Regions from separate parts of the Luteimonas sp. RIT-PG2_3 genome, predicted to be linked through region 1. Evidence: predicted binding sites of a transcription regulator. Region 1 holds the regulator's gene; the other holds the start of a gene.

Region 1 (15,508 bases):
GATCCGGTGCAGCGTCTGCGCCAGCTCCCGGGCCTGGCTAGGGTCGTCGGTCAGCAGGCACTCGATGCCTACCCCCATGTCCTCGAGCCGGCCCGCGGCGTTGATGCGTGGCGCGATGCCGAAGCCGATGTCGGACGCGGTCAGGGTCTCGGCCCGCCGCCCCGCGACCTCGATCAGGGCCTGCAATCCGGCGCAGCCCTGACCGCTGCGCAGGCGTCGCAGGCCCGCGCCGACCAGCGCCCGGTTGTTGACGTCCAGCGGCACCAGGTCGGCCACCGTGCCCACCGCGACCAGGTCGAGCAGGCTCGACAGGTCCGGATCGTGGGCGTCCAGCAGGCCCTGCTCGCGCAGGTGGCGGCGCAAGGCCAGCAACAGATAGAAGATGACACCGACACCGGCCAGCGACTTGCTCGGGAACGGGTCCCCGCGCAGGTTCGGATTGACGATGGCATCGGCCGGCGGCAACGCCTCGCCCGGCAAATGATGGTCGGTGACCACGACCTGCCAGCCCCGGTCCTTGGCCGCGGTCACGCCGGCATGGCAGGCGATGCCGTGGTCGACGGTCAACAGCAGGTCGGGCCGCAGCGCCGCCAGTTCATCGACGAGCCCCGGCGACAGTCCATAACCGTGCACGGCGCGGTTGGGCACCGCATGCATCAGCTGCACGCCACCCAGCATGCGCAGGCCACGGACGGCGACGGCGCACGCGGTTGCACCGTCGCAGTCGAAATCACCGACCACCAGGATCCGGCGTTGCGCCGCGATGGCATCGGCCAGCAGCGCGACCGCCGTCGACAGCCCGCCCAGGCTGTCAGGCGGCAGCAACTGCGCCAGCCGCGGTCGCGCCTGGTCGAGGTCGTGAGCACCGCGGGCCGCGTAGATCCGCTGCAGCAGTAGCGGCACGTGCGCGGGCCAAGGGCCGGATGGTGACGGCGACGCTTCGCGCCGGCGGATACGACGCACGGTGCTCATGCGAACACGCCGGCCGCTGGCCGCCGCCAGACGCGCCAGCGATCGCCACGCCGGAGCACGCGCGACACCCCGTCCTCGCCGTCGAGGCACAGCTGCTGCAGGCGCCCCTCGCGCAACGCGTCGAACGCGGGTACCAGCCAGTCGCCCTCGAGACGTGCCAGGTCGCGCACCGCGACCAGGTCGAAGGCCTGGCGGTGCGTGGACGGCACGAACCGCTCCGGCAGGATGGCCGCAACGCCCGCGGCGGCGGCCAGGGCCAGCGCAACCTCGTCGTTGGAATGGAACGCCTCGCAGGCGGCTTCGACACGCTCCGGCAGGCGGCCGCCGCCCCAGAACCACAGGGAATTGATCGGCGGCTTGCCGGCACGCGCGCGCGCTTCGTTCCAGGGGTGGTTGTGCAGCACCACCTGGGCCTCGCTCAGCAGGGCCCGCCACTGGCGTCCCTGCGGGCCTTCGATCATGTGGTCGATCAGGTCGGTGCCCAGCGCATCGTCGGGCTCCATGAAGTCCGGCAATGCGGTCCCGGGCGGCAGACGCAGGTACCAGCGGCCCGGCGAACCCGCATCGATGTGCCAGCCGACATCGGCGAACAGCGGCTCCAATGCCGGCAGCAGCGCGTCGGCATCGGCCTGGGCCAGCGCCAGGCCATCGCCGATCGCCAGCAGCCGCGCACCATTGAGGTCGGGACGGACATGGCAGGGATCGGCGCGCACCCAGGTGTCACCAGCAGCGTCGCCACGGTCGTCCAGGCGGGTCAGTGCGGCGACCGCCCAGTGTCCGGGATGGAGTTGGAACTGCCGACGCAACTGCGCCTGCCGACCGGGCTCAAGCGGCCCGGCAAGCGATCCCCGGCCCAGCCACCGTGCCGACGCGACGGACAGGCGCTGCCCGCCAAGACGACGCATGGCAGGCAGCAGCAAGGTGACCTGCATGGGGGGATCAGTCCGGGTAGCTGACGCCAACGACTTCGTATTCGCGGGTGCCACCCGGGGCCTCGATGGTCACGCTGTCGCCCTCGTGCTTGCCGATCAGCGCACGCGCGACCGGCGACGAGATCGCGATCAGGCCGAGCTTCAGGTCGGCCTCGAGGTCGCCGACGATCTGGTACTTGCGCTCCTCGTCGGTCTCGACGTCGGCCAGCGTCACCTGCGCACCGAACACGATGCGCGAGCCGGCATTGAGCTTGCTGACGTCGATGACATCGGCATGCGACAGCTCGCCTTCGAGCTGCTTGATGCGGCCCTCGATGAACCCCTGCTGCTCACGGGCGGCATGGTATTCGGCGTTTTCCTTCAGGTCGCCGTGCGCGCGCGCTTCCGCGATCGCGTTGATCACGGCGGGGCGCTGCACGGACTTCAGTTCGTCCAGTTCGGCGCGCAGTCGCTGCGCGCCCTGCAGGGTCATGGGTGCTCTCATGCTTGCTCTCTTGTTCGATCTCTCGGGCGTCCCTGCGCGATCAGGCCTGCTTGTGCAGTTCCCGATGCAGCTCCTTCAACGACAGCACCGGACCGGTGCCGCGATACTCCAGAGAATGCAGCAAGGCCTTGGCGCCGGCAATGGTCGTGGAATAGGTCACCCGGTGCTGCAGGGCCTCCCGCCGGATCGAGAACGAATCCGAGATCGCCTGGCGGCCCTCGGTGGTGTTGACGATGTACGAGATCTCGCCGTTCTTGATCAGGTCGACCACGTGCGGACGGCCATCGGTGACCTTGTTGATCAGCGTGCAGTCGATGCCGTGCTCGCCCAGCCACTTGGCGGTGCCGCTGGTGGCGACGATCGCATAGCCGCGGGCGACCAGGTCCTGGGCGACCGACAGCACGCGCTGCTTGTCCGGATCGCGCACCGAGACGAAGGCCTTGCCCCCGGCCGGCGGTGCCTTGATGCCGGCCGCTTCCTGCGCTCGCGCAAACGCGGCGCCGAAGTTGCGGCCCACGCCCATGACCTCGCCCGTCGAGCGCATCTCCGGCCCAAGGATCGGATCCACGCCCTGGAACTTGGCGAACGGGAAGATCGCTTCCTTGACCGAGAAGTAGTCCGGCACGATCTCTTCGGTCGCGCCCTGCTCGGCCAGCGTCTTGCCGGCCATGCAGCGTGCGGCGATCTTGGCCAGCGGCATGCCGGTGGCCTTGGACACGAACGGCACCGTGCGCGACGCACGCGGATTCACTTCCAGCAGGTAGATCGTGGAGCTGCCGTCTTCGTTGGGCTGCACCGCGAACTGGGTGTTCATCAGGCCGACGACGTTGAGCGCCTTGGCCAGCGCGACGACCTGCTCGCGCAGGGCGGCCTGGGTCGCGGCATCCAGCGAGTACGGCGGCAGCGAGCACGAGGAGTCGCCCGAATGCACGCCCGCTTCCTCGATGTGCTCCATGACGCCGCCGATCAGCACGTTGCCGTCCTTATCGGCGATGACGTCGACGTCGACTTCGACGGCGTTGTCCAGGAAGCGGTCCAGCAGCACCGGCGAATCATTGGACACCTTGACCGCGACGCGCATGTAGCGCGCGAGATCGGAGTCGGCATGCACCACTTCCATCGCGCGCCCGCCGAGCACGTAGCTCGGGCGCACGACCAGCGGATAGCCGATCTCGCGCGCCAGCACCAGCGCTTCCTCAGGGTTGCGCGCGGTGCGGTTCGGCGGCTGCTTCAGGCCCAGGTCGTCGACCAGCTTCTGGAAGCGCTCGCGGTCCTCGGCCAGGTCGATCGAATCGGGCGAGGTGCCGATGATCGGCACGCCATTGGCTTCCAGCGCGCGCGCCAGCTTCAGCGGGGTCTGGCCGCCGTACTGCACGATCACGCCCTTGGGCTTCTCGAGATCGACGATCTCCAGCACGTCTTCCAGCGTCAGCGGCTCGAAGTACAGGCGGTCGGAGGTGTCGTAATCGGTCGACACGGTCTCCGGGTTGCAGTTGACCATGATGGTCTCGTACCCGTCCTCGCGCAGCGCCAGGGCCGCATGCACGCAGCAGTAGTCGAACTCGATACCCTGGCCGATGCGGTTGGGACCGCCGCCGAGCACGATGATCTTGTCGCGGTTGCTCGGCTGGGCCTCGCACTCGTCCTCGTAGGTCGAGTACAGGTAGGCCGTCGTGGTCGAGAATTCAGCAGCGCAGGAGTCCACGCGCTTGTAGACCGGGCGCACGCCGAAGGCCTTGCGCAGCGCGCGCACGGCCTGCTCGTCGGTCTCCAGCAACTGCGCCAGGCGCACGTCGGAGAATCCCTTGCGCTTGAGCGCGCGCAGGCGTGGACCGTCGATGGCGTCCAGACCGGCGGCCGCGACGTCGTTCTCCATCGAGACGAGTTCTTCGATCTGGTCGAGGAACCACGGGTCGACGAACGACAGCGCGAACACTTCCTCGACGCTCATGCCGGCGCGGAACGCATCGGCCAGGTGGAACAGGCGCTCCGGGCCCGGCTCCTTCAGCTCGCGGCGCAGCGTGGTCATGTCGGCTTCGCTGGCCAGGTCCAGGCCGGTCGGGTCGAAGCCGACCTTGCCGGTCTCCAGCCCGCGCAGGGCCTTCTGCATCGATTCCTGGAACGTGCGGCCGATCGCCATGACTTCGCCGACCGACTTCATCTGCGTGGTCAGGCGGGCATCGGCCTGCGGGAACTTCTCGAACGCGAAGCGCGGGATCTTGGTGACCACGTAGTCGATCGCCGGCTCGAACGATGCCGGGGTCAGGCCGCCGGTGATCTCGTTCTTGAGTTCGTCCAGCGTGTAGCCCACGGCCAGCTTGGCCGCGACCTTGGCGATCGGGAAGCCGGTGGCCTTGGAGGCCAGCGCGGACGAACGCGACACGCGCGGGTTCATCTCGATGACGACCACGCGACCGGTATCGGCATTGATGCCGAACTGCACGTTGGAACCACCGGTATCGACGCCGATCTTGCGCAGCACGGCGATCGAGGCGTCGCGCAGGCGCTGGTATTCCTTGTCGGTCAGGGTCTGCGCCGGCGCGACGGTGATCGAATCGCCGGTGTGCACGCCCATCGGATCGAGGTTCTCGATCGAGCAGACGATGATGCAGTTGTCCGCAGTGTCGCGGACCACTTCCATCTCGAATTCCTTCCAGCCCAGCACCGACTCCTCGACCAGCACTTCGCTGGTCGGCGACAACTCGAGGCCGCGGCCGACGATGTCGACCAGTTCTTCGCGGTTGTAGGCGATGCCGCCGCCGCTGCCGCCCAGCGTGAAGCTCGGGCGGATGATCGTCGGGTAGCCGACGCGGGTCTGGATGTCGAGCGCTTCTTCCAGCGAATGCGCGACTTCGGCCTTGGGGCATTCGAGGCCGATCTCACCCATGGCGACGCGGAACAGCTCGCGGTCCTCGGCCATGCGGATCGCATCGCGCTTGGCGCCGATCAGCTCGACGTTGTACTTCTCCAGCACGCCGTTGTCGGCCAGGTCCAGCGCGCAGTTCAGCGCGGTCTGGCCACCCATCGTCGGCAGCAGTGCGTCGGGCTTTTCCTTGGCGATGATCTTCTCGACCGTCTGCCAGTTGATCGGTTCGATGTAGACGGCGTCGGCCATCTCCGGGTCGGTCATGATCGTCGCGGGATTGCTGTTGACCAGCACCACGCGATAGCCCTCGTCGCGCAGGGCCTTGCAGGCCTGGGCGCCGGAGTAGTCGAACTCGCAGGCCTGGCCGATGACGATCGGCCCAGCGCCGATGATGAGGATGGTTTTAAGGTCGGTGCGCTTAGGCATGGGGGCGGTTCTCGGCTTGCTGGTTCTGCATCAGCGCGACAAAACGGTCGAACAACGGGGCGACATCGCGCGGGCCCGGGGAGGCCTCGGGGTGCCCCTGGAAGCTGTAGGCCGGCGCATCGATCAGTTCGATGCCCTGGTTGCTGCCGTCGAACAACGAGCGGTGGGTGACGCGGGCATTGGCGGGCAGCGTGGCTTCGTCGATCGCGAAACCGTGGTTCTGCGACGTGATCATCACGCGACCGCTGTCGATGTCCTGCACCGGGTGGTTGGCGCCGTGGTGGCCGAACTTCATCTTCAGCGTCTTCGCACCCGCGGCCAGGCCCAGCAACTGGTGGCCCAGACAGATGCCGAACAGCGGGATGCGGCGCTCGATGAAGACGCGGATCGCGGCGATCGCGTAGTCGCAGGGTTCGGGATCGCCCGGACCGTTGGACAGGAACACGCCGTCAGGCTGCAGCGCCAGGACCTCGGCGGCCGGCATCTGCGCGGGCACTACGGTCACGTCGCAGCCACGCTCGGCGAGCATGCGCAGGATGTTGCGCTTCACGCCGAAATCGTAGGCCACGACCTTCCACTTGCGCGCGCCGTTCTCGAACACGCCGCTGTCCAGGTCCAGGCTGCCCTCGGTCCAGTGGTAGGACGTGCGGGTGCTGACTTCCTTGGCCAGGTCCAGGCCCTTGAGGCCGCTGAACTTGCGTGCCGCTTCGATCGCCTGGTCGACATCGATGTCCGCGCCGGCCATCAGCGTGCCGTTCTGGGCGCCGCGGTCGCGCAGCATCCGGGTCAGCTTGCGGGTGTCGATGTCGGAGATCGCGACGATGCCACGCGACTTCAGCCACTCCGGCAGGGCCACCTGGTTGCGCCAGCTGCTCGGACGGCGCGGAACGTCGCGCACGATCAGGCCGGCCGCCCAGGGCTGGCTGGCTTCGTCGTCCTGTTCGGTGATGCCGGTGTTGCCGATGTGCGGATACGTCAGCGTGACGATCTGGCGGGCATAGGACGGGTCCGTCAGGACTTCCTGGTAGCCGGTCATTGCGGTGTTGAAAACGACTTCGCCAACGGACAGGCCGTCCGCGCCGACGGAGCGCCCTTCGAATACGGTGCCGTCTTCGAGGGCCAGAATTGCGGTATGGGTCACCAACGTTCGCCTACGTGAGGTTGCAAGAAACCACCGGAGCGGTCAGGACCGGTCCGGAGGCGTGAGGTATCAGGCGAGCGGGAATTGTACCGATGCGACCCCTGCCGCGCCAGAGGAAATGACGCGGATTTGCATGCGACCCGCCGCAGGCGGGTCTACAGCAGGTCGCGCAGGCGGTACTGGCCGGGGGGCCGGGCGGCCAGCCGGACGGCGGCATGCAGGGCGCCGCGGGCGAAAATGTCGCGGTTGGTGGCGCGATGGATCAGCTCGATGCGCTCGCCGGCGGTGGTGAACTGGACCAGGTGCTCGCCGACGATGTCGCCGGCCCGCAGGCTGGCGTAGCGGGCCTCGGCGCCGCCGGCGCGGGCGGACTCGCCCAAGGCCAGGGCGGTCCCGGAGGGCGCATCGAGCTTGCGGGTGTGGTGGGCCTCGACGATGTCGCAATCCCAGCCTTCGAGGGCGGCGGCGGCCCGCTCGACCAGCTCGTTCAGGATCGCCACGCCGAGGCTGTAGTTGGCGGCCCACAGCAATGGAATGCGCGCCGCAGCGTCGGCCAGGCCGACGCGCTGGGCGTCGCTCAATCCGGTGGTACCGGACACGAAGGCGGCCGCGCGCTGAAGGCACAGGTCGCGGATCGGGTCGAAGGCTTCGGGCAGGCTGAAATCGATGGCGACATCGAACGCCGGCACGCCGGCCAACTCGGAAACCGCGAACTGCGGCACGCCGTCGACGACACGCTGCCCGACCTTGCGCGACACCGCGGCAACGATGGTGCAGTCGCTGCGCTCCGCGGCCAGTCGCAACAGCGCCTGGCCCATACGGCCGGACGCACCATGGATCAACAGTCTGACGGGCGATGGATTCATCGCGTCAGGCTAGCGGGCGGGCATCGAATCGACAAGCCTGCTCTATGAAGCCTGCTCGACAAGCCTGATGCGCCTGGCCGACTCGACAGGCCGCTCCCGGATGCCGCCCCTGTCAGGACGACACCATCCGGTCCCAGAAGCCCTTGACGCCATCGATGAAAGTGCTCGAGCGCGGCGAATGCCGGCGCGCGTTCTCGCCGGAGAACGTCGACTCGAACTTCTCCAGCAATTCGCGCTGGTCCGGAGTCAGGTTCACCGGAGTTTCGACGACAACCTTGCAGTACAGGTCGCCGGTGCTGCGGCTGCGCACGGACTTGACGCCCTTGTCGCGCATGCGGAACACCTTGCCTGTCTGAGTTTCCGCAGGCACGCGGATCTCGACCTCGCCACCCAGGGTCGGCACGCGCACGCTGTCGCCGAGGGCCGCCTGCGAGATGCGGATCGGCACCTCGCAATGCAGGTCGTCGCCGTCGCGCTCGAAGATCGCATGCGGACGCACGCGCACTTCCACGTACAGGTCGCCCGGCGGCGCGCCGGCCGGCCCGGCCTCGCCCTCACCGGTCAGGCGGATGCGGTCGCCGGTATCCACGCCGGCGGGAATCTTGACCGACAGCACCTTCTCTTCCTCGATGCGGCCGGCGCCCTTGCACGACGGGCACGGGCTCTTGAAGCTCTGGCCGCGGCCGTGGCAATTCGGGCATGGCTGCTGCATCGAGAAGATGCCACGCTGGAAGCGCACCTGGCCCCTGCCCTGGCAGGTGTCGCAGGTCTCCAGCTTGCCATCCTCGGAGCCGGTGCCGTTGCAGGGTTCGCATTCGGCCAGCGTCGGGATCTCGATGCGCTTCTCGACGCCGGAGACCGCTTCCTCGAGATCCAGCTCGAGCGCATAGCCGACGTCCGCACCGCGACGCGGGCCGGCGCGGCCGCCACCTCCACCACCGAAGATGTTGCCGAAGATGTCGCCGAAGATGTCGCCCATGTCGGCGCCGCCGAAGCCGCCCGGGCCGGCGTTACCGCCGCCCATGCCGTGCTCGAACGCCGCATGGCCGTGCTGGTCGTACATGCGGCGCTTGCCGCCGTCGGCCAGGACCTCGTAGGCCTCCTTGCATTCCTTGAACGCAGCCTCGGCATCCTTGTCGCCGGGGTTGCGGTCAGGGTGATGCTTCATCGCGCAGCGACGGTAAGCCTTTTTCAGCTCTTCCTCGCTGGCGTTGCGGGCCACGCCCAGTACTTCGTAATAGTCACGTTTGCTCATGGGGCCCGGAATCAGGAATCGGAAATGGGGAATCGTCAAAGCCTGCGCGCCGGCACGGCCGCGCCTTTTCGGATCCGGAAACGGGAACCGGACAGACCGGAGCAGCGAAGCGAAGCTGCGCCCCTCCGATGTCCGATCCCCTATTCCCGATTCACTGCTTCTTGTCGTCGTCCTTGACCTCGGTGAACTCGGCATCCACGACGTCGTCGTTCTGCGGAGCCGCGTTACCTTCGGCCGGGGCACCCTCGCCCGGCTGCTGGGCCGCCGCTGCGAACAGCGCCTGCGCGGCTTCTTCCAGCGCCTTCGACTTGGCTTCGATCTGGGCCTTGTCGTCACCCTTCATCGCGGTCTCGACATCGGCGATCGCCGCTTCCACGCGGCCGATCACGTCGCCGGGCACCTTGTCGCCGTTGTCCTTGATCGCGGTACGGGTCCCGTGCACCAGCGCATCGGCCTGGTTGCGCGCGCCGACCAGCTCATGGAATTTCTTGTCTTCCTCGCGATGCGCTTCGGCATCGGCGACCATCCGCTGGATCTCGTCGTCCGACAGACCCGAGCCGGCCTTGATCTCGACCTTCTGTTCCTTGTTGGTCTTCTTGTCCTTGGCGGTCACGTGGACGATGCCGTTGGCGTCGATATCGAAGGACACTTCCACCTGCGGCATGCCGCGCGGCGCGGCATCGATGCCCGACAGGTCGAAGCGGGCAAGCGACTTGTTGAAGCGGGCCTGCTCGCGCTCGCCCTGCAGCACGTGCACGGTCACCGCGGACTGGTTGTCCTCGGCAGTCGAGAACGTCTGCGAGGCCTTGGTCGGCACCGTGGTGTTCTTCTCGATGATCTTGGTGAACACGCCGCCCAGGGTCTCGATGCCCAGGCTCAGCGGGGTCACGTCGAGCAGGAGCACGTCCTTGACGTCGCCGGCCAGCACGCCGCCCTGCACCGCGGCGCCGACGGCGACCGCCTCGTCGGGGTTGACGTCCTTGCGCGGTTCCTTGCCGAAGAACTCAGCCACCGCGGCCTGCACCTTGGGCATGCGGGTCTGGCCGCCGACCAGGATCACCTCGCTGATGTCGCTGGCACGCAGGCCGGCGTCATTGAGGGCGGTGCGGCAGGGATCGATGGTCTTCTTGACCAGGTCCTCGACCAGGGCCTCGAGCTTGGCGCGGGTCAGCTTGATGTTCAGGTGCTTCGGACCGGATGCGTCGGCGGTCACGTACGGCAGGTTGACCTCGGTCTGCTGCGACGACGACAGCTCGATCTTCGCGCGCTCGGCGGCGTCCTTCAGGCGCTGTAGGGCCAGCGGATCCTTGCGCAGGTCGATGCCCTGGTCCTTGAGGAACTCCTCGACCAGGTAATCGATGACGCGTGCGTCGAAGTCTTCGCCGCCCAGGAAGGTGTCGCCGTTGGTGGCCAGCACTTCGAACTGCTTCTCGCCGTCGACTTCGGCAATCTCGATGACCGAGACGTCGAAGGTGCCGCCGCCCAGGTCATAGACGACGATCTTGCGGTCGCCACCATCCTTGTCCAGGCCATAGGCCAGCGCGGCCGCGGTCGGCTCGTTGATGATGCGCTTGACGTCCAGGCCGGCGATCTTGCCGGCGTCCTTGGTCGCCTGGCGCTGGCTGTCGTTGAAGTACGCCGGCACGGTGATGACCGCCTCGGTGACCTTCTCGCCGAGGTAGTCCTCGGCGGTCTTCTTCATCTTCTCGAGGATGCGCGCGGAGACTTCCTGCGGCGACAGCTTGCGGCCATCGCTGGTCTCGACCCAGGCATCGCCATTGTCGTGCGCGCTGATGCCGTACGGCACCAGGTCGAGGTCCTTCTTGACTTCGGCGTCGGTGAACTTGCGGCCGATCAGGCGCTTGACGGCGAAGAAGGTGTTCTTGGGGTTGGTGACGGCCTGGCGCTTGGCCGATGCGCCGACCAGGACTTCGCCGTCCTTGGTGTAGGCGACGATCGAAGGCGTGGTGCGGTCGCCCTCGCTGTTCTCGATGACCTTGGCCTTGCCGCCGTCCATGATCGCCACGCACGAGTTGGTCGTGCCCAGGTCGATGCCGATGATCTTTGCCATTGCGGAATTCCCTCTGAATCTTGTCTGTGGGGCGGCCGATGCCGCCGATGTTCGGTATCTGGGGTCGGCTGCGGACGGTTCAAGCGTCTGCAGCCTCGTGGCCTGACCGGCGCCACCGGCGTTGCCGGATGCGGGCCGGTCGGGACCGGGTCAGTCGTGCTTGGCGACGGCGACCAGCGCCGGACGCAGCAACTGCTCGTTGAGCAGGTAACCCTTCTGGAAGGTGTCGAAGACCTGGCCCGGGGCCACCGCCTCGGTCTCGATCGCGCTCATCGCCTGGTGATGCTCGGGATTGAAGGCCTCGCCACGCTTGGGCGCGACTTCGATCAGGCCGTTGTTCGACGAGATCCGGGTCAGTTCGCGCAGCGTCAGCAACACGCCATCGCGCAGCGGGCCTTCGTCCTTGATCGCGGCCAGCGCGGCTTCAAGACCGTCGAAGACCGGCAGCAGGTCGCCCAGCAATTGCTTGTTGGCAAACAGGCGGGCTGTGCGCACGTCGCGTTCCATGCGCTTGCGCTGGTTCTCGAGGTCGGCGCGCTCGATCAACGACTGCGCCTTGACCTGCTCCAGTTCCGCCTTCAGGGCCTCGATCTGGGAATGCGTGTCGCCGCTTTCCTGGTAGGTGTCTTCCGGCGCAGCCGCGCCTTCCTGGATGGATTCTGTGTTCATGTCCTGTCGGGTTGCAGGCGGTCGCGGAGCCGCCGATCCGCCAGCTATGGGGCCGTCCGCAGAGGATTCAAGTCAATCGCGTGACAGGCGTGGCGTCGAAGCAGGGCCGCAACCGGCACGATCGCGCCCCGATCCGTGCCTACAGCGGCCATCGTCGCGACCGGGACGCGCGCGCGCCCTGCCCGGCTGGCGCCGGCACCGGACGGCTTGCGACACCGGTTCGCAGATCAGCGGATCAGGTCGGTTGCTCCGGCCGGTCGATCAGACTGGTTCGCCAGGCCAGTTGACTCGGTCAGTTCGGCGGACCGAGCGCCGCCCCCAGCGCATCGGCCGTGGCCTGCACGACCGGGATCACGCGCTCGTAGGCCATCCGGGTCGGCCCGATGACGCCGAGCACGCCGAGCACCCGTCCACCGGCCGAATACGGCGCAGTGACCAGGGATACCCCTTCCAGCGGGGCCAGCCCGGTCTCCTCGCCAATGAAGATGCGGACCCCGGGCGCACTGATGGTCCGCTCCAGCAACTGCAGGATCTCACGCTTGCGCGAGAACGCTTCGAACAGGTCGCGCAGGCGGTCGAGGTCGCTGAGGTCCTGCACGCCGATCAGCTTGGTCTGCCCGGCTACCAGCATGTCGTCGTCGTTGGGCGCCAGCGCCTGCTCGGCCAGCTCGACGGTCCGCGACAGCAACTGCTCCATTTCGTTGCGGGCATTGCGCAGTTCCTGCACCAGGCTGACGCGGATGTCGGCCAGCGGCCGGCCGGCGAAATGCTGGTTGAGGTAGTTGGCGATGCGTTCGAGCTCGCCGGCGTCATAACTGCGACGGGTCTGGATGATCCGGTTCTGCACGTCGTTGTCGGCAAATACCAGGATCGCCATGACCCGCTGCGGGTCCAGTGCGACGAAGTCGATATGACGGAACGCGAACTGCTCGCGCCGCGGCACCGACACCACGCCAACGAAATGGGTCATCGCCGACACCAGCTCGGAGGCGCTGCCGATCAGCGACTGCGTGCCGCTGCCGCCCGGCAGCTCGCTGCGCAGCCGGTTCAACTCGCCATCGGGCAAGGGCTGCACCTGCAACAGGGAATCGACGAACACCCGATAGCCCTGGGCGGTCGGAATGCGCCCGGCCGAGGTATGCGGCGTCGACAGCAGGCCGCTGTCCTCAAGATCGGACAGGATGCTGCGGATCGTGGCCGGACTGACATCCAGGCCGGCATGCCGCGCCAGCGTCTGCGATCCCACCGGGCCGCCATCGCGGATATGCCGGGCGATCAGCGTGCGCAGCAGCTGGCGTGCACGGGGATCGAGGTCAAGGTCGGCCGGGGGCTGGATCATCCGGATGATAGATAGCCTGATCGCCTGCGCGGCGCAACAAGCGCGGTGCGAGACCGGTCGGGCCCTCAGATACCCGCCCGCCGGCCCTTGGAGATTCCGGCGCCAGCGTCTCAGCAACTGCGCCGGAAGCCTCTACAATGCGCCCCCATGCTGAAACGACTGACCATCCACGATTTCGCCGTCGTCCGTGCCGCCGAACTGGAGTTCGGCCCCGGCATGACGGTCATCTCGGGCGAGACCGGTGCCGGCAAATCCCTGCTGGTCGACGCCCTGGGCTTCCTGTCCGGCCTGCGTGCCGATAGCGGGATGGTCCGCCACGGTGCCGAGCGCGCCGAACTGCATGCCGAATTCGCGATCGACGACACCCCGGCCGTCCAGGCCTGGCTGGCAGAGGCCGAGTTCGATGACGGCCTGGCCTGCGCGCTGCGCCGGACGCTGCGCGCCGATGGCGGCTCGCGGGCCTGGATCAACGGTCGCCCGGCGACGCTGTCGCAACTGTCGGAACTTGCCGGCCTGCTGGTCGAGATCCACGGCCAGCACGAGCACCAGGCCTTGATGGCGCGCGGCAGCCAGTTGGGCCTGCTCGACGCCTTCGCCCGGCATGCGCCCTTGCTCGAAGCGGTTGTGGCCGCCGCCCGGCAGTGGAACGCCCTGCTGCGCGAACGCGACACCCTGTCGCGGACCGGCGACGTCTCTGAACGCATCGACTGGCTGAAGCATCAACTGGCCGAACTGGCCCGCGAAGACCTGCGACCGCAGTCGATCACCGACACCATCGCGACGCATCGCCGGCATGCGCATGCCGCCGGCCTGATCGCGGCCTGCGACGGCGCCCTGGCCAGCCTTGGCGGCGAAGACGGTCCCTCGATGTCGCGCCAGTTACAGCAGGTGCGCGGCGAGCTGGCACGCGAACAGCAGCACGACAGCCGCCTGGCCGATGTCGACGCGATGCTGGACGCTGCCCTGATCCAGGTCGACGAAGCCCTGCTGCTGCTGCAACGGGTCCGCGACGACCTCGAACTCGACCCCTCGCAGTTCGACGAACTCGAAGCCCGCCTCGGCCGCCTGCATGAACTGGCTCGCAAGCACCGCGTCGGCGTCGATGAACTGGCGGAGAGCCAGACCCGGTTCCAGGCCGAACTCGAGGCCCTGGCCGATGCCGGCGTCCGCCTGCAAAGCCTGGACAAGGACATCGCCAAGGCCCGCGAGCTGTGGCGGGCCGCGGCCGACCGCCTCACGGCGTCGCGCACCGCCGCCGGCGCCGCACTGTCGAAGGCGACTTCGGTACTGATCGGCGAGCTCGGGCTCGGCGGCGGCCGTTTCGAAGTGGCCTTCGAGGCCAACGAGGGTGATCGCCCCGACCCGCAAGGGGCCGAGCGCGTCGAGTTCCTGGTGTCGGCCAATGCCGGGCAGCCACCGCGCGCCTTGCGCAAGGTCGCGTCCGGCGGCGAACTGTCGCGCATCTCGCTGGCGATCGAAGTCGCGGCGCTGGGCATGGACACGGTCCAGACCATGGTGTTCGACGAAGTCGACTCCGGCATCGGCGGCGCGGTCGCGCAGATCGTCGGCCAGAAGCTGCGGGCGCTGGGCAGGCAGTGCCAGGTGCTGTGCGTGACCCATCTGCCGCAGGTCGCCGCGCAGGGCCACGCCCATTACCGGGTTAGCAAGGCGCAGGCCGAAGGCATGACCCAGAGCGCGGTACAGGTGCTCACGACCGGAGAACGCGTCGAGGAACTGGCGCGGATGCTCGGCGGCGTCGATATCGGCAAGGAAGCGCGCGCGGCCGCCAAGCGGCTGTTGACCGAGGTCGACTAGGCGGCGCGAGGTCGAACCCGGGGCATCTCCCCCGGGTGAATAACGGTCAAACGCTCAGACGGTCAAACGCCCACACCAACACAGGCCCGGAACGAGGCGCCTCAGCGCTTCTTGCGCACGTAGAGCACCAGCGAGTGCTCTTCGAGGATGTAGCCGTGCTTGTCGGCGATCTCGCGCTGCAGGGCTTCGATCTCGGCGCTTTCGAACTCGATGATCTTGCCGCTATCGACATCGACCATATGGTCGTGATGGCCGCCGCGGTCGAGCTCATAGACCGCATGCCCGCCTTCGAAATTGTGCTTGAGCACCAGGCCCGCGGCTTCGAACTGGGTCAGCACGCGGTACACCGTGGCCAGGCCGATTTCATCGCCCTGGTCCAGCAACTGCCGGTAGATGTCCTCGGCGGTCATGTGCTGGCGCGGGGTACGCTGCTCGAGCAACTCCAGGATCCGCATCCGGGGATGGGTGACTTTCAATCCAGCCTTGCGCAGGTCCAGCGATTCCATCACGAACTCCGTTGATGCCAGACACGATCAGGGTCACATGCCTTTGGCGCTTGTCGTTTACGGGCGGTTTAGCGCCAGCCGCCCGAATCCCATCAACGACCGGTTGCGGCAGCCGGAGGGAGTGTATCATCAGGTGGATACCCGTCACCCTGCGTTGTCCATGACC
Region 2 (15,508 bases), on a different contig from region 1:
TCGAGTTCTTCGCTTCACCGGCCTGGTCGGCCGACGGCACCTCGGTCTATGCATCGCGGACGATGCCGCCGCTGCTGGCGTTCGAACTGTTCCGCTACGACCTGTCGGGCGGCAAGCCGGTCAAGGTGGTGTCGGCGCAGCCGGCCGGGCACGAATCCTTCGACAGCCGGCGCAATGCGCTCGGCGTCGCGGTGTCGCCGCAGGGGCGCTACCTGTATTACGCCAGCAAGCGCGGCACGACCTGGTCGGACAAGGTCAATCCGGATACCTGGTCGATCATGCGCCACGACCTGAAGACCGGCGACGATGCAGGCTTCATCCAATTGCCCGGTGGCGCGATGAAGCCTGTGCTGTCCCGCGATGGGCGCAAGCTGGTCTACGCCAGCCGCAGCGAAGGCCGCACCGGCCTGCGCATCCGCGACCTGGAGACGTCGGAGGATCGCTGGCTGAGCTGGCCGCTCGATCCCGATGGACAGGAGGGCGGCTACTACGCCGACCTGTTGCCCGGTTACCGTTTCCTGCCGGACGGCAGCGCCGTGCTGGTCGCGGTCGGAGGCGGACTGCAGACCATCGCGCTCGACGGTACGCGTACACCGCTGCCGTTCTCGACGCGGGTGGCGCTGGAGATCGGGCCGGACCTGCATATCGAATCCAGCGAAGAGACCGGTCCCGTGCGTGCGCGCCTGCTGCAGTCGCCGGCGTTGTCGCCCGACGGCCAGCAGCTGGCGTTCACTGCGTTCGGAGCGCTGTACGTGCACGACCTCGAACGCGGAACCGCGCCACGCAAGCTGGAGACCTCCGGCGTGCATGCCTGGCATCCGGCCTGGTCGCCCGATGGCGCCATGATTGCCTACGTGACCTGGTCGCCGCGCGAGGGTGGGCAGGTCTGGACGGTGGCCGCCGATGGCACGCAGCCGCCAGGGCAGCGCACGCAGGTGGCGGCGTATTACAGCGAGCCGATGTTCCTGCCCGTCGGCACTGGACACGGACAGGGCGATCTTGTCGTGCTGCGCGCCAGCCATCATGCGCGGGTATCGGCACCGACCGAATTCGCGCCGTCGCTACCGACTGATCTGGTCCGCATCGCGGCGGATGGCGCGCAGACGCGGCTGGGTGAGGTTGCGGGTGCGCGTGCGCTGCAGTACGACCGCGCACGCGGCCGCCTGCAGGTCTACTCCGGACAGGCCGTGGTCTCGATCCCGCTCGCGGGTGGCGAGCCCGATCCCCTGCTGGCGGTGCGCCAGCGTTCGCCATCGCAGTATGTCGGCGTGCCGGTCCCGGTGGCCGAGGTCCGGCTGCACCCCGACGGCCGGCGCGCGCTGGCGCGCGCGGCCTCGCAGTTGTTCCTGGTCGATGTCCCGGCGCCGGCGAAACCCGGCGCTACGCCGGACGTCGACCTGACCCGTCCCGGGCCGGGCTGGACGACACTGACGCGCGTCGGCGCGGACGCGTTCGCCTGGATCGACGGCGGCAAGGCGATCGCCTGGATGGTCGGGTCGACCTACCATCGCGTGGCCCTGGCCGATGTCGAGCGCGGCGCGGCTGCCGGCAGCGCGGAAGCGAAGGCCCGCGCGCAGCAGCTCAGCGTCGAGATGCCGCGTGACCAACCTGCCGGCGCGCTGCTGCTGCGCGGCGGCAACGCGATCACGATGCGCGGCGACGAGGTCATCCGGCGTGCCGACGTGCTGGTCGTCGGCAACCGCATCGCCGCGATCGGCACACGCGGATCGTTCCCATTGCCCGACGGCGTGGAGATCCGCGATGTCTCCGGACGCTGGCTGCTGCCGGGCTTCATCGACACGCATGCGCACTGGTTCGGGATCCGCCGCTCGGTGCTCGATCCCGAACCCTGGGAGTTCCTCGCCAACCTCGCCTATGGCGTGACCAGCGGGCTCGACGTGCAGTCGTTCACCGCCGACGTGTTCGCCTACCAGGACCTGCTCGATGCAGGCCTGATGGTCGGACCGCGCGCGTATTCGACCGGCCCCGGGGTCTTCGTCGACAGCGGCATCGACAGCGCCGACGATGCGCGCGCGGTGCTGGCGCGCTATCGCGACCACTACCGCACCCGCAACGTGAAGGCCTACATGATGGGCAACCGCGCGCAGCGGCGGGCCTTCATCGAAGCCGCGCATGCGATGGGCATGCTGCCGACCACCGAGGGCGCCAGCGATGCGCGCCTGAACCTGAGTCATGCCGTCGACGGCTTTGCCGGCAACGAGCACACGCTGCCGGTGTCGCCCTTGCGCACGGACGTCATCGCGCTGCTGGCCGGGAGCGGCATTTCCTATACGCCGACCCTCCAGGTGCTGTACGGCGGGCGCCAGGCGCTGGACGCGATGATCATCGCGCACCTGCCGCAGGACGATCCCAAGGTGCGGCGCTTCATCCCCGGCGACGTGGTGCAGGCCAAGACCGAGTACCGGCGCTGGTCGCGGCCGCAGGACCAGGACTATCCGCGCTTCGCCCGCGACGTCACCGCGGTGCAGCGTGCCGGCGGCCGGATCGGTGTCGGCAGCCATGGCGAGATGCAGGGCGTGGGCTACCACTGGGAGCTGGAGGCGCATGCGTCGGGCGGCGCGACACCGCACGAGGTCCTGCGGGCGGCCACGCTGGGGTCGAGCGGCGTCATCGGGCGTGCCGGCGAACTGGGCAGCCTCGAGGCCGGCAAGCTCGCCGATCTGCTGGTGCTGACGCGCGATCCGCTGGCCGACATCCGCAACAGCCAGGCGATCGAGTCGGTGATGAAGAACGGCCGTCTCTACGACGCCGGCTCGCTTGACGAGACCTGGCCGCGACAGCGGTCCTTGCCACGCCCGTGGTTCCGCGACGCCGGTCCGCAGGGTACGGCGGTTGCGAGGCCCTGATCGCGTACGCGCGTCGAGCCTGGGCTGACGCGACAGGTCAGGGCCGGCCTGTCAGGGCTGCCTGCCTGTGGGCATGCGGGCCGGCAGGGCAACGACCGCACGCCGGCGTACGGCGCTGTCGGCAGGAATTTTTCCGGCGTCCCCTTGAAACCCCCCGAGGGGCGCCCATCTTCCGACCATCCCGGTGCGCCGGGGTTTTCACGGCCGCTGTGCTGGCACTCGTCATCAACGAGTGCTAACATCGCCCAACTTTTTCCATCCAATCAATCACTTAAAGGATTGACCATGAGCAACATCAAGCCGCTGTACGACCGTGTCGTCATCAAGCGCACCGAAGAAGAGAAAGTCTCCGCCGGTGGCATCGTGATTCCGGATTCGGCCACCGAGAAGCCGATCAAGGGTGAAGTCGTCGCCGTCGGCGAAGGCAAGGCGCTCGACAACGGCAGCACCCGCACCCCGAAGGTCAAGGTCGGCGACCAGGTCCTGTTCGGCAAGTACAGCGGCACCGAGGTCAAGCTCGACGGCAATGAATTCCTGGTGGTCAAGGAAGACGACATCTTCGCTGTCATCGGTTGATACCGATCGACGGCCGGGATGGAGCAGGCACTGCCTTGATCTCCATTCCGCCGCGATGTCGCTCCTGCTTCTGACCTTTCTCACGTCCCCATTCCAAATTTTCGGAGTTTCACCAACATGGCAGCCAAAGAAGTCCGCTTCGGCGAAGACGCCCGCGCCCGCATCCTCAAGGGTGTGAACACCCTGGCCAACGCGGTCAAGGTCACCCTCGGCCCGAAGGGCCGCAACGTCGTGCTCGAGAAGAGCTTCGGCGCCCCGACGATCACCAAGGACGGCGTGTCCGTCGCCAAGGAGATCGAGCTGGCCGACAAGTACGAGAACATCGGCGCGCAGATCGTCAAGGAAGCCGCGTCGCGGACCTCCGACATCGCCGGTGACGGCACCACCACCGCGACCGTGCTGGCCCAGGCGTTCATCCGCGAAGGCCTGAAGGCCGTGGCCGCCGGCATCAACCCGATGGACCTCAAGCGCGGCATCGACCAGGCCGTCAAGGCCGCCGTCGGCGAGCTGAAGAACCTGTCCAAGCCGACCGCCGACGACAAGGCGATCGCCCAGGTCGGTACGATCTCGGCGAACTCCGACGAGTCGATCGGCAACATCATTGCCGAAGCGATGCAGAAGGTCGGCAAGGAAGGCGTGATCACGGTCGAGGAAGGTTCGGGCCTGGAGAACGAGCTCGACGTCGTCGAGGGCATGCAGTTCGACCGTGGCTACCTGTCGCCGTACTTCATCAACAACCAGCAGTCGCAGCAGGTTGAATTCGACGACCCCTTCATCCTGATCCACGACAAGAAGATCTCCAACGTCCGCGACCTGCTGCCCGTGCTCGAAGGCGTGGCCAAGGCCGGCAAGCCGTTGCTGATCGTCGCCGAGGAAGTCGAAGGCGAAGCGCTGGCGACCCTGGTCGTCAACACCATCCGTGGCATCGTCAAGGTCGCCGCCGTCAAGGCGCCGGGCTTCGGTGACCGCCGCAAGGCGATCCTGGAAGACATCGCCGTGCTGACCGGTGGCACCGTAGTGTCCGAGGAAGTCGGCCTGTCGCTGGAGAAGGCCACGATCAACGACCTGGGCCGCGCCAAGAAGATCCAGATCTCGAAGGAAAACACCACCATCATCGACGGCGCCGGCGACACCGGTGCGATCGAGTCGCGCATCAAGCAGATCAAGGCGCAGATCGAAGAGACTTCTTCGGACTACGACCGCGAGAAGCTGCAGGAGCGCGTGGCCAAGCTGGCCGGCGGCGTTGCGGTGATCAAGGTCGGCGCGTCGACCGAGATCGAGATGAAGGAAAAGAAGGCCCGCGTTGAAGACGCCCTGCACGCGACCCGTGCCGCGGTGGAAGAAGGCGTGGTCCCGGGCGGCGGCGTTGCGCTGATCCGCGCGCTGAAGGCCGTCGTCGGCCTGAAGGGTGCCAACACCGACCAGGACCTGGGCATCGCGATCACCCGTCGCGCGCTGGAAGCCCCGCTGCGCGAGATCGTCGCCAACGCCGGCGAAGAGCCGTCGGTGGTCGTCAACCGCGTCAAGGAAGGCGAAGGCAACTTCGGCTACAACGCGGCGACCGGCGAGTTCGGCGACATGATCGCGTTCGGCATCCTGGATCCGACCAAGGTCACCCGTTCGGCGCTGCAGCACGCGGCCTCGGTCGCTGGCCTGGCGATCACCACGGAAGCCGTGGTGGCCGAGCTGCCGAAGAAGGACGAGCCGGCGATGCCGGGCGGCGGCATGGGCGGTATGGGCGGCATGGATTTCTGATCCAGCCGCACGACGCCCGTCGTGCCATCGCAATCAAAAGGACCCCGCCTCACGGCGGGGTTTTTTGTGTCCGAAAGCAGGCGTCACTGACCCGGCGTCCGCTTCCCTTCCACGTCAGCGCAGGCAGATATGTGCCGCACCTGCACTGATCTGCACCCGGGCATCGAGCATCGCGTCGGCGCCGAGGATCAAGGCCGGGCGCTCCTTCAGGCCGAGTGAGGCGAAGACCGGCAGTTCACTGATGCGGACTTCCAGCGGCGCGTGCGCCCACGGTCCCATCGCCAGCGACGGCAGCGTGTACAGCCAGGTCTCGATGGCGCGTTCGCCAAGGCCACGCGTGCCCGTCTCGCGCACGCGCAGGCGCTGATCGCTGCCATCAGTGCTGAGCCCGAGCGCGTTCGCCGCGGCGCCGTTGAGGATCGTCTGGGCGGCGCCGGTGTCGATGACCGCGACAGCATCGATCTTCTGCGTACCCAACTGCATCACCACGAAGCCGAAATGCGCCATCGAGGCGTCGCGATGGGGCAGTGCGTTGGCTGCGCAGGCGCTGTCGAGTTTCAAGGTGCCGGGTGGCTGCAACGTGACCCGCTGCCCGACGATGTCGAACGTGACGTCATAGGCATGGGTGATGTCGTTTCCGAGGATGCCGTCGATGCGGCGCGGGCTCGCGCGGCCGAGGCGGCTGAGGTCGGTCTGCATGGCCGCCGCGTGGAACGACAGGCTGCCGACCCGCCAGTGCGCCTCCCGGCTGCGCCGCAGCAGCGCGCTGCGATCGGTGGCCCCCTCGACGGCCACGCCTTCCGCGGTGGGATCTTCCAGGCCGATACGGCGCGCCGTCGTCTCGTCGATGACGGTCGCACCGGCGGCGCTGTCGATGACGAAGTGCAGTGGCTCGACGCTGTTGTTCACCTGCACCGCCACGGTCGGATGCCCGCCCTGCATCCACATCGGGATGTCGTGGTCTTGCGCGGTGCTGTGCGGGGTGTCTGCATGGACATGGGCCATGCCGGCCGGGCCGCAGAGCAGGAGCAATGACAGCATCGACGACAAAACGGTGGTTCGCATCTGGATTCTCCTTCAGGGGCGGCCATTGCATCGGCGCCCTGTATCGGCAGGATGTCCGTTGCAGTCTGCCCCAGTACGGGGCGGCGACCCGGCCGATACAGTGTGGATACAAACCGGCGTGATAATCCGGGCACGGGAGCCCATGCATGAGCCCAGCCGAAGACATCCTGGTCGTGGACGACGATGCCAGCATCCGTGATGCGATCGCCGAGTGCTTGCGCCTGCACGGTTACCAGGTCCGGGTTGCGGCCGACGCCGCGACGATGGACGCCTTGCTGGCGCAACGCCCCAGCGACCTGCTGGTGCTGGACTGGATGATGCCCGGCGAGGACGGGCTGTCGGTCTGCAGGCGGATGCAGGCGCGCGGCATGCCCATCCTGATGCTCAGCGCCATGGCGACCACGCCCGACCGGGTCATCGGGCTGGAGATGGGCGCCGACGACTACCTGGCAAAGCCCTTCGATCCGCGTGAACTGCTGGCGCGCGTGCGCGCGCTGCTACGGCGCGCGACCAGGACCGCAGACGCCGACATCGGTGGCGACACACTGCGCTTCGATGGCTGGACCCTGCGTCCGCAGCATCGTGTGTTGCTGGCGCCCGATGGCGGCGAGGTGGCGCTGACCGGTGGAGAGTTCACGTTGCTGCGTGTGCTGGTCGAGCGCACGGGGCGGGTGCTCAGCAGGGATCAGCTGATGGGTCTGACCCGTGGCGACGACAGCGAGCCGTTCGACCGCGTGATCGACCTGGCGATCAGCCGCCTGCGGCGCAAGCTCGGTCAGGCCAGTCATGGCGGCGAGGCCTTGATCCAGACCCTGCGCGGCGAGGGCTATCGTTTCGCCGCCACAGTAACGCGCAGATGAGCCGGCCGCTCGACGACGACAAGCGCCCGGCGGGGAACCGGCCCTGGCGCACGGCGACCTGGGTCGCGTTGCTGACGCTTGCGACCCTGCTGGTCTCGCAGGCGATCAGCTTTGCGGTCGTCTGGATGCTGCCGAGCCCGCAGGCACCGCAGATGAATCTGGGCGAGGCCCTGCAGGTCATGCGCGGCGAACGCCGTGGCAACGACGTAGGGCTGCGCCGCTGGCGGCAACCGCAGCCTCCGGAGGGCACCGGCAATGCGTGGCTGACGGCCGTCGTCGCCGAGCAGCTGCAACGTCCGCAGTCGCAGGTACGCGCGGTCTGGCGACAGACCGTGGACCCGGCCGCGGTGCAGGTCCAGGTGATCAAGCAGGGGCGGTTGCTGGATGCGCATCAGGCGAGGGGCGCAGGGCTGGAGCCGGCGTTGCTGCTGCCGGAGCTGCGCTGGCCGGCCTTCGAGCTGGCGGTACGACAGGCCGATGGCCATTGGCTTGTCGTTGGCCCGGACTACAGCGGATTGGCGTCGTGGCGGCGACAGGTCCTGTGGGCCCTGCTCGCGGGTGCCGTGCTGCTGGCGCCGCTGGCGGCATGGCTGGCCTTGCGGCTGACGCGCCCGCTGCGTCGGCTGGCGGATGCGAGCACGACGCTCTCGCTGCAGTCCGCATCATCATTGCCGCGCGAGGGGCCGCGCGAGGTGCAGGACCTTGCCGACGCAGTGAATGCGGCGCGCCAGCGCCTGCGCGACCAGGCCGGGACGGTCACGCGCATGCTGGCGGCGGTCGCGCACGACCTGCGCACGCCGTTGACCGGGCTGCGCCTGCGCGCGGACAGCGCGCCGCCGGAGCAGGCGGCACGCATGGTGTCCGACATCGAGCGCATGACCTTGATGATCGACCAGGTGCTGGACTACGCGCGCGGCGAGCTGCAGCCCCCGCAGCGGCAGGCGACGGATCTGTGTGCGCTGCTGGGCGACTGCGCGCAGCATGCACGGGCTCGTGGTATCGCCATGGAAATCCACTGTCCGATCATCGGGACGCTGGAACTGGATGCGTTGCTGATCAGGCGTGCGGTCGACAACCTGATCGACAATGCCGCGCGCTACGCCGGGCAGGCCGAGCTGTCGCTGCGGCAGGAGGCAGGCGACATCATCATCGATGTCGCCGACCGCGGGCCGGGGATTGCCGAAGCCGACAAGGCACGCCTGCTGCAGCCGTTCGAGCGTCACGAGGCGTCGCGCAATCGCGACACCGGCGGCGTGGGGCTCGGGCTGGCGGTCGCGCAGGTGGCTGCCCGACGGCATGGCGGGGAGGTGCAGTTGCTGGATCGGCCGGGCGGAGGATTGATCGCGCGGCTGCGCTGGCCGGCGCGCGGCTCGCCCTGAGCGCCCTGATCGGCCATGCACACGGCGTTGGCCGTGCTGCCGTCGATGCCGGTCAAGTTGCGACTGAAACAGTTGGCGGTCCGCAAGCCCTGTGTTATCAATACGCCCCATGAACGCAGTCCGCGCCAACTACTTTGCTTGGTATTACTTTCCAAAGCCACAGGCGGAGGAAGGATTGCGCTCACGCTGAAGAAACCCTTCAGACGCATTCCCGAAAGCCGCCAGCGAACCTGGCGGCTTTTTTGTTGCCTGTTTTCCCGACTGTCTCCTCCTCCCGATTCCCGTACTGAAGACCTCGACATGCCTCCACATACCGACGATCTGCGCATCCGCAAGCTCGAACCGCTGGTGTCTCCCGCACAACTGCTGACCGACCTGCCCTGCGACGACGAGGCCTCCACGACGGTGGCGTCCGCGCGCGCGGCCTGCCACGACATCCTGCATGGTCGCGACGACCGCCTGGTTGTCGTCGTCGGCCCCTGTTCGATCCACGATCCCGACGCTGCGATCGAATACGCGCAGCGCCTGCGCCCGCTGCGCGACACGCTCGGCGATGCGCTCGAGATCGTCATGCGCGTGTATTTCGAGAAGCCGCGCACCACGATCGGCTGGAAGGGCCTGATCAACGATCCCGACCTCGATGGCAGCTTCCAGATCAACAAGGGCCTGCGCGTCGCGCGCGGCCTGCTGCGCGACATCAACCGACTGGGCCTGCCGGCCGGCGTGGAATTCCTCGATACGATCTCGCCGCAGTACATCGCCGACCTGGTGGCCTGGGGCGCGATCGGCGCGCGCACGACCGAGAGCCAGGTGCATCGCGAAATGGCGTCGGGACTGTCGTGCCCGGTCGGCTTCAAGAACGGCACCAGCGGCGATGTCCGGATCGCGGTCGACGCCGTCGGCGCGGCCTCGCATCCGCATCATTTCCTGGCCGTCACCAAGGACGGGCACAGCGCGATCGCGGCGACCGCCGGCAATCCGGACTGCCACGTGATCCTGCGCGGCGGCAGCCAGCCCAACTACGACGCCGCCAGCGTCGACGCGGCGGCGCGCCTGCTGGTCGCCAACGGCCTGCCTGCCGGCTTGATGATCGATGCCAGCCATGCCAACAGCGGCAAGAATCCCGACAACCAGCCCAAGGTCGTCGACGACATCTCGCACCAGCTCGAGGCCGGCGAACACCGCATCGTCGGGGTGATGATCGAAAGCCACCTGGTCGCCGGCAAGCAGGCGCTGGTCGCCGGCCAACCGCTGGTCTACGGGCAGAGCATCACCGATGGCTGCATCGACTGGGATACGTCGGTTGTCGTGCTCGAACGCCTGGCGACAGCCGTGCGTGCGCGGCGCGCATTGCGGGTGGAGCGGGCGGCCTGATGCGGCGAGGATAATGTCGCGGCGCGTCGATGCCGGGCGCGCGGACAGGGGCGCGACCGCGCGGTGGCGCCTGCGGATGTCCTCGCTTCGACTGCGTCAGGCGTCCAGTGCGATCACGTCGACGGCCTGGCTCGCTTCATGCGCGCCCGAGGTCTTGAGGACGCCGAGGATCGGGGTGACGTCGCTGTAGTCGCGGCCGTGGCCGATGACGATGTGGTCGTTGCCGGCACGGATCGCGTTGGTGGGGTCGAGTTCCTGCCAGCCCATCTGTTCGCCGCACCAGACGCGGACCCAGGCATGGGTGGCATCGGCGCCTTCGAGGCGTGGCTGGCCTTCCGGTGGAATCGTGCGCAGGAAGCCGCTGACATAGCCGGCCGGAATGCCGAGCCCGCGCAGCCCCGCGATCATGATGTGGCTGAAGTCCTGGCAGACGCCGCGACGCATGTCGAAGGCTTCCGCCAGCGGCGTATCGACCTCGGTGGCTTCCGGGTCGTAGGCGAAGTCCTCGCGCAGCCGCTGGTTGAGGTGTTGCGCGAGCGCAAGCACGCTGCGTTCGCTGCCGTCCGGGTGCAGTCGGCTGCGCGCGGCGTAGGCGGTGATCCGCGACAGCAGCAGCACGCGCCGGCTGGCCGGCAGGTAATGGCAGGGCGCATCGGCGGCCAGCGAGCGTTGTCCGCGCAGCGCTGCCTGCAGGTCCTCAAGCGCGGGTGACAGGTCGGGGCCCTCCGGGCCGCGCTCGACATCGACCAGCGCACGCATCTCCAGGTCGAGTTCCTGGTGCGGGTCGCGCAGTGCGACCGAGACGACCTGGTTGCCGAAGAAGTCGTCGAAACTGCTGCGCTCGGTCGGCATCGGTGTCATCCGCAGCAGGGTCTCGCGGACTTGCTGGATGCCGGACAGGCTGCGCGGGACCACGCGCACCAGCTGCCGGCTGTCGGCGACCGTGTGCTGGTAGACGTAGCGCAGGCGCAGGCGGACGTCGTATCTCATCGACGGCCGCTCATCCGAAGTAGGTCCGCGCCAGTTGGTCGTACAGGTTGCCGATGTCGTTGCCGAGCGCGACCAGGTCGTCGGCGCCGAGGCTGTCGGCATCGCGGATCGACAGGCTGGTGTGCAGGCGCAGGATCTCGCGCGAGAACGACGGCAGCGCGGCGCCGTGGACATGCGCCGGCAAGCGTGCGAACTCATCTTTCAGCACGTCGATCTGGAACCTCGCCGAACGCGGATTGGCCGGATCCAGCGCCAGCAGTTCGATGACGCTGAGCGGGCCGGCCTGCACGCCATGGCGGTTGCGCCAGGTCATCACGCTGTCGCCGATCTCGAGCACCGCCTGCTGCAGGCCTTCGGGCGCGTCGTCGCGCACGGTTTCCGCGAGCAGGTGCGCGATCTGCTGTCCACGTTCGATGCGGCGACCGATCTCGAGGAAGCGCCAGCCGGTCGAACGGTACATGTTTTCGTGCAGCAGGCCGGAGAAGCCCGCCAGCTTGCGCAGCAGCACGGTCGCGGCGCGGCTGGCGTCGTCGCCGGGGCGGATCTGGCGCGAGAAGCGATAGGCGGTGTGCGACAGGTCGTTGAGCGCGGACCAGCCATCGGGCGAGAAGCGGTCGCGGATGCGTCCGGCGCTGGTGGCGGCGCCGTCGATGCTGCGCAGCAGGCCTTCGGGAATCGGCTGCTCGACCGCGACATCGAGTTGCAGCAGGTGCGCGGCCAGCAACTCCAGCAGCGGCGCCTGACCCTGTGCCTGTTCAGCCAGGCGCGCATGGTAGGCGCGCAGCACGCGTGCGATGGCTTCGCTGCGCTCGGCATAGCGGCCGAGCCACAACAGGTTTTCCGCCGCGCGGCTGGGCAGCTCGCTGGTGCCGGCGCTGCGTGGCGTGGGCTGGCGCATCGGCAGCAGGGTGTCCTGGCTGACCGGGCGCGTGCTGACGATCCAGACGTCCGCGGCCTGGCCGCCATGCTGCATTGCGATCGCGCGGTTGTCGGTATGCGCACCGACGCGCGCGAACCCGCCGGGCATCACGTCCCAACCCTGCGCGGTGCGTGCGACGAATGCGCGCAGCACGAACGGACGCGGTTCCAGCCGGCCATCGATGTAGGCCGGTGTCGTCGACAGCGTCACCGCTTCCTGCGCCACCCATTGCCCACCCTCGTCGCGCAGGCGCTGCAGCAGGTGCGCGCGGTCGTCGGGATCGAGCTGGCCGGCCAGCAGCGTGGCCTGCATGTCGTCGTGCGGAAGCTGCGTCGACAGCGCCGGACCGATCATCATGCGGTCGAGGTCGGCGATGACCTGTTCGCGTGCGCTGTCCTGTCCGCACCACCAGGTCGCGATGCCCGGCAGCAACAGCTCGTCGCCATGCAGCGCACGGCAGATGCCGGGCAGGAACGCCGCCAGCGCACGCGTTTCCAGCAGGCCGCTGCCAAGCGCGTTGACGATCGATGCATTGCCCGCGCGCAGCACGCCGACCAGGCCCGGCGTGCCGATCCACGAATCCGGACGCAGCTCGAGCGGATCGGTGAAGGCGGCATCGAGGCGTCGCCACAGCACGCTGATCGGTTGCAGGCCCGACACCGTGCGCACCATCAGCTGGCCGTCGCGGACGCTGAGGTCCTCGCCTTCCAGCAACAGGATGCCGAGGTAGCGCGCGATCCAGGCGTGCTCGTAATAGGTTTCGTTGTTCGGTCCCGGCGTCAGGATCGCGACCGCGCGCGCGGGATCGCCGGTCAGTTCCTGCAGCGCATCGCGGAAGCGACGGAAGAACCCCGCGAGCCGGTGCACGTGCACGCCTTCGGGCAGATCCGGGAACGCCCGCAGCGTGGCGACGCGGTTCTCGAGCGCGAATCCCGCACCCGACGGCGCCTGCGTGCGGTCGCCCAGCACCCACCAGCGTCCATCGGGACCACGCCCGAGTTCGAATGCGCAGAAATGCAGGAAATGCCCGCCGCGCGGCGCAATGCCGACCAGCGGATGCAGGAACTCCGGGTTGCCGGCGACCAGCTCCGGCGGCAGCAGGCCGTCGCGGACCAGGTGCTGCGGGCCGTGCAGGTCGGCCGCGATGTGCTCCAGCAGGTCGGCGCGCTGCACCAGGCCCTGGCGGATCAGAGTCCAGTCGTCCTCGTCCAGCAGCACCGGGACCGGCGCCAGCGGCCACGCGCGTTCGGGCGCGTCGCTGGTGCTGTCGTAGGCGCGGTAATAGACGCCGGCATCCTTGACGTACTGCTCGGCGCGCGCGAAGCGGGTGTCGAGTTCCTCGGCCGGCATCGCCTCGAGCATGCTGACGAAATCGCGCCAGGCCGGACGCAACGCGCCATCGTCGGACAGCATCTCGTCGGCGCCGCCGAGCAGCGGGCGATAGCGCGACAGCAGGCTGTCGTCTTCAGCGGGGGAGGTGGCGGCAACCATCGGCGGCTATTGTCGCATCCGGCGTCGCAGGTCCAGGGTGTGCGGGAACTCGGGCGAGACCGTTTCCGCGGCCAGCCGGTACGGTCCCGGTGTGTGCCCGCTGGGCAGGAAGCGCGCCAGCCGGCGGGCTTCGGCCTCGTTGCCGTTGACCGGGAAGCTGTCGTAGTTGCGGCCGCCCGGATGCGCCACGTGATACGTGCAGCCACCGATCGCACGGCCGCTCCAGCGATCGTAGAGATCGAACACCAGCGGTGCGTCCACCGGCAGCAGCGGATGCAGGCCCGAGGCCGGTTGCCAGGCCTTGTAGCGCACGCCGGCAACCGCGGTGCCGGCCGGGCCCGCGGCGTGCAGCGGCAGTTCGCGGCCGTTGCAGGCGACGGCATGGCGTTGCGGGTTCCAGCCTTCGAGCCTGACCTGCAAGCGCTCCACCGACGAGTCGACATAGCGCACGGTGCCACCGATCGCGCCCTGCTCGCCAAGGACATGCCAGGGTTCGAGCGCCTGCCGCAGCTCCAGGCGTACGTCGCCGACCTGCAGTTGCCCGCAGAACGGGAAGCGGAATTCCAGTTGCGCCTCGAACCATTCCGGACGCAGCGCAAAGCCATGCCGGGCCAGGTCGTCGAGCACGTCCAGGAAGTCCTGCCACAGGTAGTGCGGCAGCATGTAGCGGTCGTGCAGTGCGGTGCCCCAGCGCACGCAGCCGCCATCGAGCGGTGTCTTCCAGTAACGCGCGACCAAGGCGCGCACCAGCAGTTGCTGCGCCAGGCTCATCCGCGCATCGGGCGGCATCTCGAAGCCGCGGAACTCGACCAGGCCCAGCCGGCCGGTCGGTCCGTCGGGCGAGAACAGCTTGTCGATGCAGATCTCGGCGCGATGGGTATTGCCGGTGACGTCGGTCAGCAGGTTGCGCAGCAGGCGATCGACCTGCCACGGCGGCGGGGCGTCTCGGTCGGCATCTGCATCTGCATGCACTGAAGGAATTTGCGCGAGCGCGATCTCCAGTTCGTAAAGGCTGTCGTGGCGCGCCTCGTCGATGCGCGGCGCCTGGCTGGTGGGACCGATGAACAGTCCCGAGAACAGGTAGGACATCGACGGATGCCGCTGCCAGTGCAGGATCAGCGACTTCAACAGGTCCGGGCGACGCAGGAAGGGACTGTTGTTGGGCGTCGCGCCGCCCACGACCACGTGGTTGCCGCCGCCGGTGCCGGTATGCCGGCCGTCGATCATGTACTTGTCGGTCCCGAGCCGAGTCTGCCGCGCTTCCTCGTAGACCGCTTCGGTCGTGGCCACGCAGTCGCGCCACTGGGCGGCCGGATGGATGTTGACCTCGATGACGCCGGGATCGGGCGCCACCCGGATCACGTTGATGCGCGGATCCTGCGGCGGGGCATAGCCTTCGATCTGGACCGGCAGGCCGAGGTCGCGGGCGGCGGCTTCGGCGGCCGCGACCAGTTCCAGGTAATCCTCCAGGCGCTCCACCGGCGGCATGAAAACGCTCAGATAGCCCGCGCGCGGTTCCACCGACAACGCGGTGCGGATCGCGCCGTCGATGTCGCTGCCGGGCACGCCGTCATCGCCGAGCGTCTGCTCGACCTGGCGCTGGCTGGCGACGGTGTCGGGGTTGAACGCGGCGGCAGGTTGCGACGCATACTGGGACGGCGTGGCCCTGCCGGCATGCAATGCATCACGCAATGCCTCTGGTGCGGGCAGCGGGACGCGATCGACGGAAGGGTCCACCGGCACCACGTACGGGTAGTCGATCGCCGCGACATGCGGCAATGCGCCCAGCGGCAGGCGATAGCCGACCGGCGAATCGCCGGGGACCAGCAGCAAGGTGCCGCGCCGGGTCTTCCAGTGCTCGCTGCGCCAGCGCGCGGTCTCGTCGGCGCGGCTGTTCCAGCGCTGCACCGGAAGCACGTAACCCGCTGGCGCGGTCAGGCCGCGTGCGAACACGCGCGACATCCGTGCGCGGGCCTCGGCATCCTGCAGCTCCGGATTGGACGGGTCGACGTTGCCGGGCAGGTTGGCTTCCTTCAGCAGCCATTCGCCGGGATCCTCGAACGCGGGCACGACCATGTCCGCCGCGATGCCGAGGTCGCCCGCGATCGCCTGCAGCAGGCGCGCGGCATCGGCGGCGGCGGGCGTGGCTTCGGCGGTGGTTCCGGCCTCGTCTTCGGCGGGACGTTCGCGCGCGATCAGGGCCGCGTCGTGCCAGATCGGTTCCCCGTCCTT

The links. The regulator HrcA, encoded in region 1, represses chaperone genes, less so after heat shock. The targets are predictions, from matches to a motif close to TTNGCACTCNNNNNNNNNGAGTGCNAA.
Region 2: a site for HrcA is predicted at 3,080-3,106, ahead of groES (co-chaperone GroES). Genes of this name have one in related genera too.

Annotation. Positions count from the first base shown of each region.
Region 1 is NZ_JBUBPF010000009.1:148,064-163,571, reverse strand. It holds gene recJ (single-stranded-DNA-specific exonuclease RecJ) at 1-972, opposite strand, end outside; gene ACYX7E_RS14505 (phosphoglycerate mutase) at 969-1,904, opposite strand; gene greA (transcription elongation factor GreA) at 1,912-2,376, opposite strand; gene carB (carbamoyl-phosphate synthase large subunit) at 2,429-5,680, opposite strand; gene carA (glutamine-hydrolyzing carbamoyl-phosphate synthase small subunit) at 5,673-6,821, opposite strand; gene dapB (4-hydroxy-tetrahydrodipicolinate reductase) at 6,977-7,687, opposite strand; gene dnaJ (molecular chaperone DnaJ) at 7,800-8,942, opposite strand; gene dnaK (molecular chaperone DnaK) at 9,094-11,013, opposite strand; gene grpE (nucleotide exchange factor GrpE) at 11,164-11,682, opposite strand; gene hrcA (heat-inducible transcriptional repressor HrcA) at 11,975-13,021, opposite strand; gene recN (DNA repair protein RecN) at 13,169-14,836, shown strand; gene fur (ferric iron uptake transcriptional regulator) at 14,938-15,342, opposite strand; gene ACYX7E_RS14450 (outer membrane protein assembly factor BamE) at 15,503-15,508, shown strand, end outside.
Region 2 is NZ_JBUBPF010000006.1:196,734-212,241, reverse strand. It holds gene ACYX7E_RS12080 (amidohydrolase family protein) at 1-2,867, shown strand, start outside; gene groES (co-chaperone GroES) at 3,153-3,443, shown strand; gene groL (chaperonin GroEL) at 3,561-5,198, shown strand; gene ACYX7E_RS12065 (aspartyl protease family protein) at 5,313-6,263, opposite strand; gene ACYX7E_RS12060 (response regulator) at 6,410-7,123, shown strand; gene ACYX7E_RS12055 (sensor histidine kinase) at 7,192-8,502, shown strand; gene ACYX7E_RS12050 (3-deoxy-7-phosphoheptulonate synthase) at 8,803-9,876, shown strand; gene ACYX7E_RS12045 (transglutaminase family protein) at 9,973-10,866, opposite strand; gene ACYX7E_RS12040 (circularly permuted type 2 ATP-grasp protein) at 10,877-13,276, opposite strand; gene ACYX7E_RS12035 (transglutaminase family protein) at 13,283-15,508, opposite strand, start outside.